DNA from 3 places in the Priestia flexa genome. Region 1 is predicted to be linked to each of the others. Evidence: a T-box and tRNA genes for the amino acid it is inferred to sense, from the RefSeq annotation. Region 1 holds a T-box; the other regions hold tRNA genes.

Region 1 (3,853 bases):
CTTTTCAATTTCTTCCGCTGTTATTTGTCCAAAATGAGAGAAATCAAAACGTAAGCGATCTGGAGTTACTAATGAACCAGCTTGGTTAACATGCATTCCTAACGTATCTTTTAATGCTTGGTGAAGCAGGTGAGTTGCCGTATGGTTTTTCACGATTGCATCACGCTTTTTCCCGCTAATTGTTGCTGTGTAAGTTTCGCCCTTTACAAGCTCTCCGCTTCTTACTTCTACAGTGTGCACGTTCTGGCCATTCGGTGCCTTTTGCACATCTTTAACTGCTGCAACAGATGTGGCATTTGAGATTTCACCTTGGTCAGCAATTTGACCACCGCTCTCAGCATAGAATGGCGTTTGCTTTAAAATAACCTGTGCTTCTTGACCTTCCGTTACTTTATCAACAAGTTCTCCATTTAAGATAATAGCTTCAATGAACGTTTCCACTTCGTCTTTATCGTAGCCGACAAACTCACTTTCAACTGTTAACTCGCCTAATACGCCACCTTGAACTTGCATAGAGCTAGAATCTTGGCGAGCTGCTCTTGCACGCTCACGTTGACCTTCCATCTCGCTTTCAAATCCGTCATGATCTATTTTCATCTTTTCATCTTCTGCATATTCTTCCGTTAACTCAACAGGGAAGCCATATGTATCATATAATCGGAATACATCTTCACCAGAAATTGTATCACTGCCTTGGTCTTTTGCTTTTTTAATCATTGTTGCTAAAATAGCAAGACCCTCGTTTAACGTTTCGTGAAAACGCTCTTCCTCGTTTTTCACAACGCGCTGAATGAAGTCTGTTTTGTCTTTCACTTCTGGGTAGAAATCAACCATAATCTCACCCACAACAGGTACTAGCTCGTACATAAACGGACGATTGATGCCTAGTTTTTTTGCATAGCGTACAGCACGACGTAATAAACGGCGCAGTACATATCCACGACCTTCATTGGATGGAAGAGCTCCGTCTCCAACAGCAAATGTCACCGTACGAATATGGTCAGCAATTACTTTAAATGCAACGTCTTTTTCATCTTCTGTGCGGTATTTAGCACCTGAGATGTTTTCAGTTGCTTCAATAATTGGCATGAATAAGTCTGTATCAAAGTTTGTCGGTACATCTTGAATAACCGACACCATACGCTCTAGTCCCATTCCTGTATCAATGTTCTTCTTTGGTAGTGGTGTATAGGTATGATCAGGGTTATGGTTAAATTGAGAAAATACTAAATTCCAGATTTCTAAATAGCGCTCGTTTTCTCCACCAGGGTATAGCTCAGGGTCAGTTAAGTCGTTTCCATAAGCTTCACCACGGTCATAAAAAATCTCTGTATTCGGTCCACTTGGCCCTTCACCAATATCCCAGAAGTTACCTTCTAAACGAATAATACGCTCTTTTGGAACTCCAATTTTTTCGTTCCAAAGCTTGAATGCTTCTTCATCTTCTGGGTGAATAGTGACAGATAATTTTTCAGAATCAAAGCCAATCCATTTATCGCTCGTTAAGAACTCCCAAGCCCAGTCGATTGCTTCTTCTTTAAAATATTCACCGATTGAAAAGTTACCTAACATTTCAAAGAACGTATGGTGACGCGCTGTTTTACCAACGTTTTCAATATCATTTGTACGAATTGATTTTTGAGCATTACAAATACGTGGGTTTTGTGGAATAACGCGTCCGTCAAAGTATTTCTTTAGCGTCGCAACACCACTGTTAATCCATAAAAGAGATGGATCTTCATGAGGTACAAGAGAAGCGCTCGGCTCTACATCATGACCTTTTTCTTTAAAGAAATCTAAGTACATTTGACGCACTTGTGCAGATGTTAACTTTTTCATGATTGGTTCCTCCTTTAGAACTCTTCATTATTTATAGACAAAAACATAATGACCTAAAAGCAGCTTGCTTCATTACGCACAATACAATAGGGAGTTTTAGAAATTTGCACACAAAAAAACTCTCATCCCAAAAAGCAGGGACGAGAGTTTAGCTCGCGGTACCACCCTGATTATGAACATGTTAGAATGTTCATCACCTTCATCGCATTAACGCTGCTAAAACGGCAGGTTTTTCCTGCACTCAGGACTAGCATTCAGCTATTCTTTGTATCGCACCTCTTTCAGCCTTGGAAGTGCTTCTCTTATATACCAGTGTACAGCTTACTTGGTTCCTTCATTGTATTGTTTACTATGTAACGTTTTCTATGGCGATATTATGACAAATTCGGGTTGCTTTGTCAATGTTTCAAGGTATGCCCTCGCACATGTAAAATCGAAATTTTTACAATAGCTAAAATAGGAACAGCAATAATTAGCCCAAACACCCCTCCAAATTCTCCCCCAAGCAAAAGCGCTAAGATAATAAAAAGAGGGTGGATATGCAAGCTTTTCCCTACGATTAGAGGAGATAGAACATTCCCTTCTAGAAATTGAAGTACAAAGATAATGACGACAACAATTAATACGAGCTTCACAGAAACTGTCATGGAGAGAATTGCTGCTGGTACTGCTCCAATAATGGGGCCGAAATACGGAATAATATTCGTAATGCCTATGATTATCCCAAGCAAAAGCGCATACGGTACGTTAAAAAACCAAAATGCAGTCGTAGCAATAGCGCCTATGATGAGACAAACAAAAAACTGTCCTCTAAGGTAGCTTCCCAATGACAAGTTTACATCATGTAAAAAATGCTTCCCTTCTTCATGCCATTTCTTTGGCACAACATATGCGACAGCTTTTCGAACGAGGCCGAAGTCTTTTAGCAAGTAAAACACAATAAACGGAATAATAATGAGAATTAAAAATGAATTGACGATGGACTTAACCCCCTCCATCACTCGCAATAACCATGTGTTAACAGTTTGCTCTAAACCAACGATACTCTGCTCAATTTTTTCATGAACTCCGTTTGGTAGCGTTGAGGTACGATCATGAATTTCATGCACCCATCCCTTATACATCTCCGTAAGCTCAGGCAGCTGTTCATTTAATTCTTTTAGCTGAATAACGAAAAGAGGAAACCCTTTATAAATACCATAACCTATTCCACCAAAGAAAATGAGATAAATTAGTAAAATAGCAAGAGGTCGTGGAACACCTTTTTCATGCGTTTTCTCTACAATTGGATGAAGTAAATATGTAATAAAGGCAGCAATAAAAAAAGGCAGCATTGCTTTAAAAAACATCTCAAGAAATGGTAGCCAAACAAACTTTATTTTAAATAAAAGTAAAATACAAAGCAGTGCTAGCAAAAAAATCCCCAAACGATAAAACCATTTAATCGGTACCTCTTTCACAATAAACTCCTCCTCATCTTTATTTTTCAACAAAGAAAAGAGTTTATTCATGATGTTTTTTTAGATAACTTCCCATGAGAAAAAGCCCTTGCTAAGCAAGAGCTTTTTTGTAAAGAGACCAACAATGATTTTAGTGCATTGCTTTCATAACACGCTTGCGCATTTTTTTCATATTGCGCTTTGTGAACATCTCTCGGTCATCTGCCATTTTGAACGCATATGCCCCTAGACCAAAAGCAACTACTGACGGAATAATTCGATTCATCGCAAAGCCCCCCTAAATGAGTTAAAAATTCATTGTACGCTCATCCTCTGAAAACAAATCATCCAATGAGCTTAACGTGCCATCCTCTTCTACTTGGTGGGTATTAATTTGTCCTTTTGAAATCGTCATCTCAATAAAACAATTCCAGCAATAATATTGATTAACCCCAATTTTACCAACATCAATACTTTTACAGTTTGGACACTTTAACAAAGTGAACACCTCTTTTATACGTTCGTTTATAAAACGTATTCTGTCCACTTTTTACCATGTCCATACCTAAACACCA
Region 2 (3,853 bases), 850 kb from region 1:
GTCCTAAGGTAGCGAAATTCCTTGTCGGGTAAGTTCCGACCCGCACGAAAGGCGTAACGATCTGGGCACTGTCTCAACGAGAGACTCGGTGAAATTATAGTACCTGTGAAGATGCAGGTTACCCGCGACAGGACGGAAAGACCCCGTGGAGCTTTACTGTAGCCTGATATTGAATTTTGGTACAGCTTGTACAGGATAGGTAGGAGCCTGAGAAGCCGGAGCGCTAGCTTCGGTGGAGGCGTCGGTGGGATACTACCCTGGTTGTATTGAAATTCTAACCCACAGCCCTGATCGGGCTGGGAGACAGTGTCAGGTGGGCAGTTTGACTGGGGCGGTCGCCTCCTAAAGAGTAACGGAGGCGCCCAAAGGTTCCCTCAGAATGGTTGGAAATCATTCGTAGAGTGTAAAGGCACAAGGGAGCTTGACTGCGAGACCTACAAGTCGAGCAGGGACGAAAGTCGGGCTTAGTGATCCGGTGGTTCCGCATGGAAGGGCCATCGCTCAACGGATAAAAGCTACCCCGGGGATAACAGGCTTATCTCCCCCAAGAGTCCACATCGACGGGGAGGTTTGGCACCTCGATGTCGGCTCATCGCATCCTGGGGCTGTAGTCGGTCCCAAGGGTTGGGCTGTTCGCCCATTAAAGCGGTACGCGAGCTGGGTTCAGAACGTCGTGAGACAGTTCGGTCCCTATCCGTCGTGGGCGTAGGAAATTTGAGAGGAGCTGTCCTTAGTACGAGAGGACCGGGATGGACACACCGCTGGTGTACCAGTTGTCTTGCCAAAGGCATCGCTGGGTAGCTATGTGTGGACGGGATAAGTGCTGAAAGCATCTAAGCATGAAGCCCCCCTCAAGATGAGATTTCCCATAGCGCAAGCTAGTAAGATCCCTGAAAGATGATCAGGTTGATAGGTCAGAGGTGGAAGCACGGCGACGTGTGTAGCTGACTGATACTAATCGATCGAGGACTTAACCAAATTAGAAAAGCGAAGGCGACTGTTCAATTGTGAAAGGCGTTGGAGCTTCTGATAGGGGAAACCGCTCTTTGGTTTCAATAACAGAAGTGAAACGACCGAACAATTAGGAGCTGTAGCTAGACAGTAAACTTAGTACTCAGCGAAATGTTATCTAGTTTTGAGAGAATAATCTCAAAACATGTCTGGTGGCGATAGCAGAGAGGTCACACCCGTTCCCATGCCGAACACGGAAGTTAAGTTCTCTAGCGCCGATGGTAGTTGGGACTTTGTCCCTGTGAGAGTAGGACGTTGCCAGGCTTTATAAGATTCCACAGTAGCTCAGTGGTAGAGCAATCGGCTGTTAACCGATCGGTCGTAGGTTCGAGTCCTACCTGTGGAGCCATTTATGGCCCGTTGGTCAAGCGGTTAAGACACCGCCCTTTCACGGCGGTAACACGGGTTCGAATCCCGTACGGGTCACCACTTAATTTTATACAAGAAATTTGGAGGATTAGCTCAGCTGGGAGAGCACCTGCCTTACAAGCAGGGGGTCGGCGGTTCGATCCCGTCATCCTCCACCATGAACATGTTGCCGGTGTAGCTCAACTGGTAGAGCAACTGACTTGTAATCAGTAGGTTGGGGGTTCAAGTCCTCTTGCCGGCACCATTGTTTTCTGGAGGGGTAGCGAAGTGGCTAAACGCGGCGGACTGTAAATCCGCTCCTTCGGGTTCGGCAGTTCGAATCTGCCCCCCTCCACCATCTTATTGGGCTATAGCCAAGCGGTAAGGCAACGGACTTTGACTCCGTCATGCGTTGGTTCGAATCCAGCTAGCCCAGCCATTAAGAGCCATTAGCTCAGTTGGTAGAGCATCTGACTTTTAATCAGAGGGTCGAAGGTTCGAGTCCTTCATGGCTCACTCTTATATGCGGAAGTAGTTCAGTGGTAGAACACCACCTTGCCAAGGTGGGGGTCGCGAGTTCGAACCTCGTCTTCCGCTCCAATTATTATTATTTCGTTTTGTTGGGGCCTTAGCTCAGCTGGGAGAGCGCCTGCCTTGCACGCAGGAGGTCAGCGGTTCGATCCCGCTAGGCTCCACCAATTACATAAATTATTCACCTCTAAACAACGGTTTAGAGGTTTTTTTGTCTCTTTTTAAGTTGTATATATATTCAGAAAAGTGTTGAGTTGAGCCATTCTTACTTTTAGCTATACAATAGGAGTATGAAAGATAAAAAGGGGAGAAAGAGAAATGAAAAATGTATCAATTATTGGTGTACCAATGGATTTAGGCCAAACACGTCGAGGGGTAGACATGGGGCCAAGTGCGATTCGTTATGCGGGAGTAGTAGAGCGAATTGAAAATATTGGTTATGTGGTTAAGGACGAAGGGAATATTGAAATTGCTCCTGCAGAAAGAGTACATAATGATTTAAAAACAAATTTAAAAAACTTGAAGGCTGTAGCAGATGCTAGTGAACGATTAGCGTCTAAAGTAGATCATGTTATTACAAATGGTAATTTTCCACTTGTACTTGGTGGTGATCATAGTATTGCTATTGGGACGTTAGCCGGTGTTAGCAAGCATTATGAGAATCTTGGAGTTATTTGGTATGACGCACATGGAGATTTAAATACGGCTGACACTTCTCCATCAGGCAACATACATGGAATGCCACTAGCAGCTAGTCTAGGCATTGGGCATCCAACGTTAACAAATATTTTTGGATACATGCCAAAAATTAAGCCTGAAAACATTGTGATTATTGGTGCACGTTCTTTAGATGAAGGAGAAAGAGAATTAATTAAAGAGATTGGCATTAAGGTATACACGATGCATGAAGTTGATAGACTTGGAATGGCACATGTTATGGAAGAGACAATTTCTTACTTGAAAGATAAAACAGATGGAGTACATTTGTCACTCGACTTAGATGGTTTAGACCCTCATGACGCACCTGGAGTAGGAACACCTGTTATTGGAGGAATTAGCTACAGAGAAAGCCATCTAGCTATGGAAATGCTAGCTGAATCTAACGTCGTTACTTCAGCTGAGTTTGTAGAAGTTAATCCCATCTTAGATGAGCGTAATAAAACAGCAACGGTGGCTGTTGCGTTGATGGGTTCTTTATTCGGCGAAAAATTACTATAAAAAAGAATCAGCTCTTGTTGTTGAAAACAAGGGCTGATTTAGTTTGATTGCTTTGTATATTGGTTTAATAGTGTATCTAACTCTGAGCTTAACCTCAGTACCTCTTTAGAACATAGAGATGTTTGTTGTGCAGTATTTAACATCATGTGGCGATGCTCTTCAATTCGTTCCAGTAAATTTTTCTCCATCAGCGACATTCCTCACTTTATAATAGTCTTTTACTTCATAAATATCCCAATTTAAAAAATCTTAAACATAAACATCAAATTTTTGTTAAAATAATTAAGCATGAATGAAACTTTAATTAGAAGTAAACGTATATATACTATCCCGCAATGGGCGGAGGTCACTTTTACATGGAGTTATTATTAAAGCGGAAAATAAAAAAAGTAAAAAAAGGCGATCAAGATGCGTTTGCTGATATTGTAGAATATCATAAAGATAAGCTCTATCAGCTATGCTATCGCATGTTAGGTAATCGTGAAGAAGCGCAAGATGCGGCTCAGGAAGCTTTTATTCGAGCCTATGTTAATATTCACAGTTATGACTCATCCAAGAAATTTTCCACATGGCTATATCGGATTGCAACAAATCTTTGTATTGATAAAATTCGTAAAAAGAAGCCAGATTATTATTTAGATGCAGAAGTAGCTGGAACGGAAGGTCTTAATATGTACTCACAGATTGCTGCAGACCAAGCACTCCCTGAAGATGAATTAGAAAGAGGAGAGCTGCAAGACTTAAT
Region 3 (3,853 bases), 310 kb from region 1:
CTTTGTACTTCCGGTTTACCTAAGTCAAAATTAGCCGTGCCCCATGTATAGTTTTCGCGATCTAATTCGTTTTTATATTCATACGTGGGTGAACCATCAAACATATATAATCCATGCGCATCTTTACAAAAATGCCCTGGAACCCAATCTAAAAGAACACCTATGCTGCTTTGATGACACTGGTCAATAAAATACATTAAATCATGTGGTGAACCGTATCGACTGGTTGCAGAAAAATAACCAGTTCCTTGGTACCCCCAAGATTTATCGAGCGGATGCTCAACCAGAGGTAATAGTTCGATATGAGTAAACCCTTGTTCTATTACATAAGGAATTAACTCTTCAGCTAACTCACGATACGTATATAGTTCACCATCCTCATGAACTTTCCATGAACCAGCGTGTAATTCGTAAATACACATAGGCTTTTCATAAATAGTTTGTTGTTTCTTCTTACGTTTCCAATACTGATCTCCCCACTTATACCCTTCTAAATAATAAATTTTAGAAGCAGTATCGGGTCTTACTTCACTATGAAAAGCATAAGGATCAGCTTTTAGTAGTTTTGTTCCATCACGAGTTGTAATTTCATATTTATAAATCATATTCTCTTCAAGATACGGAATGAATATTGTCCATATCCCTTCAGAATTTAATCGCTCTAGCCGATGATTCAAACCGTTCCATTCATTAAAATCACCCACAATACTTACTGCAGAAGCATTAGGAGCCCAGACAGAAAAACGTACTCCCTCTGTGCTGTTTATTGTTAACTTATGTGCCCCAAAAAGCTTATAACTATGAAATAAATTTCCTTCGTGATAAAGATGGATGTCAAAATCAGTAGGTTGAACAGTCGAATTCAAAAATACCCCTCCTTGATAACAATTAACCTAGTAAATAAACCTTTCTTCTATCATTTCTATTATCTAATTTACATTCCATAAAGCAGCTGTTTTTTCCTTCTTTTCTGAATATTTTTATGAAAATAAAAAAACCATCTATTTATTAGACGGTTTTCAAATAAATAAAAAAGGTTTGCATAAATGCAAACCTTTTTAGATATGACCCGTACGGGATTCGAACCCGTGTTACCGCCGTGAAAGGGCGGTGTCTTAACCACTTGACCAACGGGCCATTATTAAAATCGACTGGCGGAGAAGGAGGGATTTGAACCCTCGCGCCGCTTACGCGACCTACACCCTTAGCAGGGGCGCCTCTTCAGCCTCTTGAGTACTTCCCCAATATAATGGCTCCACAGGTAGGACTCGAACCTACGACCGATCGGTTAACAGCCGATTGCTCTACCACTGAGCTACTGTGGAATAATAAATGGTGGGCCTAAGTGGACTCGAACCACCGACCTCACGCTTATCAGGCGTGCGCTCTAACCAGCTGAGCTATAGGCCCATTATGGAGCGGGTGATGAGAATCGAACTCACGACATCAGCTTGGAAGGCTGAGGTTTTACCATTAAACTACACCCGCTTAATTATATGGGGCGACTGATGGGAATCGAACCCACGAATGTCGGAACCACAATCCGATGCGTTAACCACTTCGCCACAATCGCCATATAGATGGTGGCTCGGGACGGAATCGAACCGCCGACACAAGGATTTTCAGTCCTTTGCTCTACCAACTGAGCTACCGAGCCTTTTTATAATGGCGGTCCCGACGGGAATCGAACCCGCGATCTCCTGCGTGACAGGCAGGCATGTTAACCGCTACACCACGGGACCACTTTGGTTGCGGGGACAGGATTTGAACCTGCGACCTTCGGGTTATGAGCCCGACGAGCTACCAGACTGCTCCACCCCGCGATAATTTGATAATAATATAATGGCGGAGGAAGAGGGATTCGAACCCCCGCGGGCTTTAACACCCCTGTCGGTTTTCAAGACCGATCCCTTCAGCCGGACTTGGGTATTCCTCCGTATATTATATATGGTAGCGGCGGAGGGGATCGAACCCCCGACCTCACGGGTATGAACCGTACGCTCTAGCCAGCTGAGCTACACCGCCATATTATCATAAATGTATTAAATTGGTGGAGCCTAGCGGGATCGAACCGCTGACCTCCTGCGTGCAAGGCAGGCGCTCTCCCAGCTGAGCTAAGGCCCCAGAAATGGTCGGGAAGACAGGATTCGAACCTGCGACCCCTTGGTCCCAAACCAAGTGCTCTACCAAGCTGAGCTACTTCCCGTTTATGGCGCGCCCGAGAGGAGTCGAACCCCTAACCTTTTGATCCGTAGTCAAACGCTCTATCCAATTGAGCTACGGGCGCTTATTAAAATGGTGCCGAGGGCCGGACTTGAACCGGCACGGTAGTCACCTACCGCAGGATTTTAAGTCCTGTGTGTCTGCCAATTCCACCACCCCGGCAGGACTTATTTGTGGAGCGGAAGACGAGGTTCGAACTCGCGACCCCCACCTTGGCAAGGTGGTGTTCTACCACTGAACTACTTCCGCGCATTATGAAATTAAATGGTGCGGGTGAAGGGACTTGAACCCCCACGTCGTAAAGACACTAGATCCTAAGTCTAGCGCGTCTGCCAATTCCGCCACACCCGCATGTGTGTATTTAAAATGGTGAGCCATGAAGGACTCGAACCTTCGACCCTCTGATTAAAAGTCAGATGCTCTACCAACTGAGCTAATGGCTCGAAAGTGGTGCCGGCAAGAGGACTTGAACCCCCAACCTACTGATTACAAGTCAGTTGCTCTACCAGTTGAGCTACACCGGCAACATATTCATGGTGGAGGATGACGGGATCGAACCGCCGACCCCCTGCTTGTAAGGCAGGTGCTCTCCCAGCTGAGCTAATCCTCCATTGATATAACAGCCTGGCAACGTCCTACTCTCACAGGGACAAAGTCCCAACTACCATCGGCGCTAGAGAACTTAACTTCCGTGTTCGGCATGGGAACGGGTGTGACCTCTCTGCTATCGCCACCAGACATATTACATTATACAACATTTTTGAAAGAAATCAAGACTCTTTTTAAGTTTTTATTCTCTCAAAACTAGATAACATTTCGCTGAGTACTTCGTGTACTATCATTTTGGTTAAGTCCTCGATCGATTAGTATCAGTCAGCTACACACGTCGCCGTGCTTCCACCTCTGACCTATCAACCTGATCATCTTTCAGGGATCTTACTAGCTTGCGCTATGGGAAATCTCATCTTGAGGGGGGCTTCATGCTTAGATGCTTTCAGCACTTATCCCGTCCACACATAGCTACCCAGCGATGCCTTTGGCAAGACAACTGGTACACCAGCGGTGTGTCCATCCCGGTCCTCTCGTACTAAGGACAGCTCCTCTCAAATTTCCTACGCCCACGACGGATAGGGACCGAACTGTCTCACGACGTTCTGAACCCAGCTCGCGTACCGCTTTAATGGGCGAACAGCCCAACCCTTGGGACCGACTACAGCCCCAGGATGCGATGAGCCGACATCGAGGTGCCAAACCTCCCCGTCGATGTGGACTCTTGGGGGAGATAAGCCTGTTATCCCCGGGGTAGCTTTTATCCGTTGAGCGATGGCCCTTCCATGCGGAACCACCGGATCACTAAGCCCGACTTTCGTCCCTGCTCGACTTGTAGGTCTCGCAGTCAAGCTCCCTTGTGCCTTTACACTCTACGAATGATTTCCAACCATTCTGAGGGAACCTTTGGGCGCCTCCGTTACTCTTTAGGAGGCGACCGCCCCAGTCAAACTGCCCACCTGACACTGTCTCCCAGCCCGATCAGGGCTGTGGGTTAGAATTTCAATACAACCAGGGTAGTATCCCACCGACGCCTCCACCGAAGCTAGCGCTCCGGCTTCTCAGGCTCCTACCTATCCTG

What was found. The T-box of region 1 lies ahead of alaS (alanine--tRNA ligase). A T-box ahead of a tRNA ligase gene usually reads a tRNA of that ligase, here a tRNA-Ala.
Region 2: it encodes a tRNA-Ala, which carries the amino acid that the T-box ahead of alaS (alanine--tRNA ligase) is inferred to sense. The anticodon was not compared.
Region 3: it encodes a tRNA-Ala, which carries the amino acid that the T-box ahead of alaS (alanine--tRNA ligase) is inferred to sense. The anticodon was not compared.

What each region holds. Positions count from the first base shown of each region.
Region 1 covers NZ_CP090431.1:3,054,175-3,058,027, forward strand. The annotation lists gene alaS (alanine--tRNA ligase) at 1-1,839, opposite strand, end outside; T-box leader at 1,973-2,186, opposite strand; gene LZP85_RS15785 (AI-2E family transporter) at 2,238-3,302, opposite strand; gene LZP85_RS15790 (YrzQ family protein) at 3,430-3,564, opposite strand; gene LZP85_RS15795 (hypothetical protein) at 3,586-3,777, opposite strand.
Region 2 covers NZ_CP090431.1:3,903,259-3,907,111, forward strand. The annotation lists rRNA gene LZP85_RS20145 (23S ribosomal RNA) at 1-978, shown strand, start outside; rRNA gene rrf (5S ribosomal RNA) at 1,160-1,275, shown strand; tRNA gene LZP85_RS20155 (tRNA-Asn) at 1,286-1,360, shown strand; tRNA gene LZP85_RS20160 (tRNA-Glu) at 1,366-1,440, shown strand; tRNA gene LZP85_RS20165 (tRNA-Val) at 1,463-1,538, shown strand; tRNA gene LZP85_RS20170 (tRNA-Thr) at 1,549-1,624, shown strand; tRNA gene LZP85_RS20175 (tRNA-Tyr) at 1,634-1,717, shown strand; tRNA gene LZP85_RS20180 (tRNA-Gln) at 1,724-1,798, shown strand; tRNA gene LZP85_RS20185 (tRNA-Lys) at 1,803-1,875, shown strand; tRNA gene LZP85_RS20190 (tRNA-Gly) at 1,885-1,959, shown strand; tRNA gene LZP85_RS20195 (tRNA-Ala) at 1,982-2,057, shown strand; gene rocF (arginase) at 2,209-3,108, shown strand; gene LZP85_RS20205 (aspartyl-phosphate phosphatase Spo0E family protein) at 3,147-3,296, opposite strand; gene sigW (RNA polymerase sigma factor SigW) at 3,465-3,853, shown strand, end outside.
Region 3 covers NZ_CP090431.1:3,363,821-3,367,673, forward strand. The annotation lists gene glgB (1,4-alpha-glucan branching enzyme) at 1-866, opposite strand, end outside; tRNA gene LZP85_RS17250 (tRNA-Glu) at 1,066-1,137, opposite strand; tRNA gene LZP85_RS17255 (tRNA-Ser) at 1,153-1,243, opposite strand; tRNA gene LZP85_RS17260 (tRNA-Asn) at 1,251-1,325, opposite strand; tRNA gene LZP85_RS17265 (tRNA-Ile) at 1,334-1,410, opposite strand; tRNA gene LZP85_RS17270 (tRNA-Gly) at 1,415-1,488, opposite strand; tRNA gene LZP85_RS17275 (tRNA-His) at 1,498-1,573, opposite strand; tRNA gene LZP85_RS17280 (tRNA-Phe) at 1,582-1,657, opposite strand; tRNA gene LZP85_RS17285 (tRNA-Asp) at 1,667-1,742, opposite strand; tRNA gene LZP85_RS17290 (tRNA-Met) at 1,747-1,823, opposite strand; tRNA gene LZP85_RS17295 (tRNA-Ser) at 1,844-1,936, opposite strand; tRNA gene LZP85_RS17300 (tRNA-Met) at 1,949-2,025, opposite strand; tRNA gene LZP85_RS17305 (tRNA-Ala) at 2,049-2,124, opposite strand; tRNA gene LZP85_RS17310 (tRNA-Pro) at 2,130-2,206, opposite strand; tRNA gene LZP85_RS17315 (tRNA-Arg) at 2,211-2,287, opposite strand; tRNA gene LZP85_RS17320 (tRNA-Leu) at 2,297-2,385, opposite strand; tRNA gene LZP85_RS17325 (tRNA-Gly) at 2,398-2,472, opposite strand; tRNA gene LZP85_RS17330 (tRNA-Leu) at 2,489-2,574, opposite strand; tRNA gene LZP85_RS17335 (tRNA-Lys) at 2,591-2,666, opposite strand; tRNA gene LZP85_RS17340 (tRNA-Thr) at 2,672-2,747, opposite strand; tRNA gene LZP85_RS17345 (tRNA-Val) at 2,758-2,833, opposite strand; rRNA gene rrf (5S ribosomal RNA) at 2,846-2,961, opposite strand; rRNA gene LZP85_RS17355 (23S ribosomal RNA) at 3,067-3,853, opposite strand, start outside.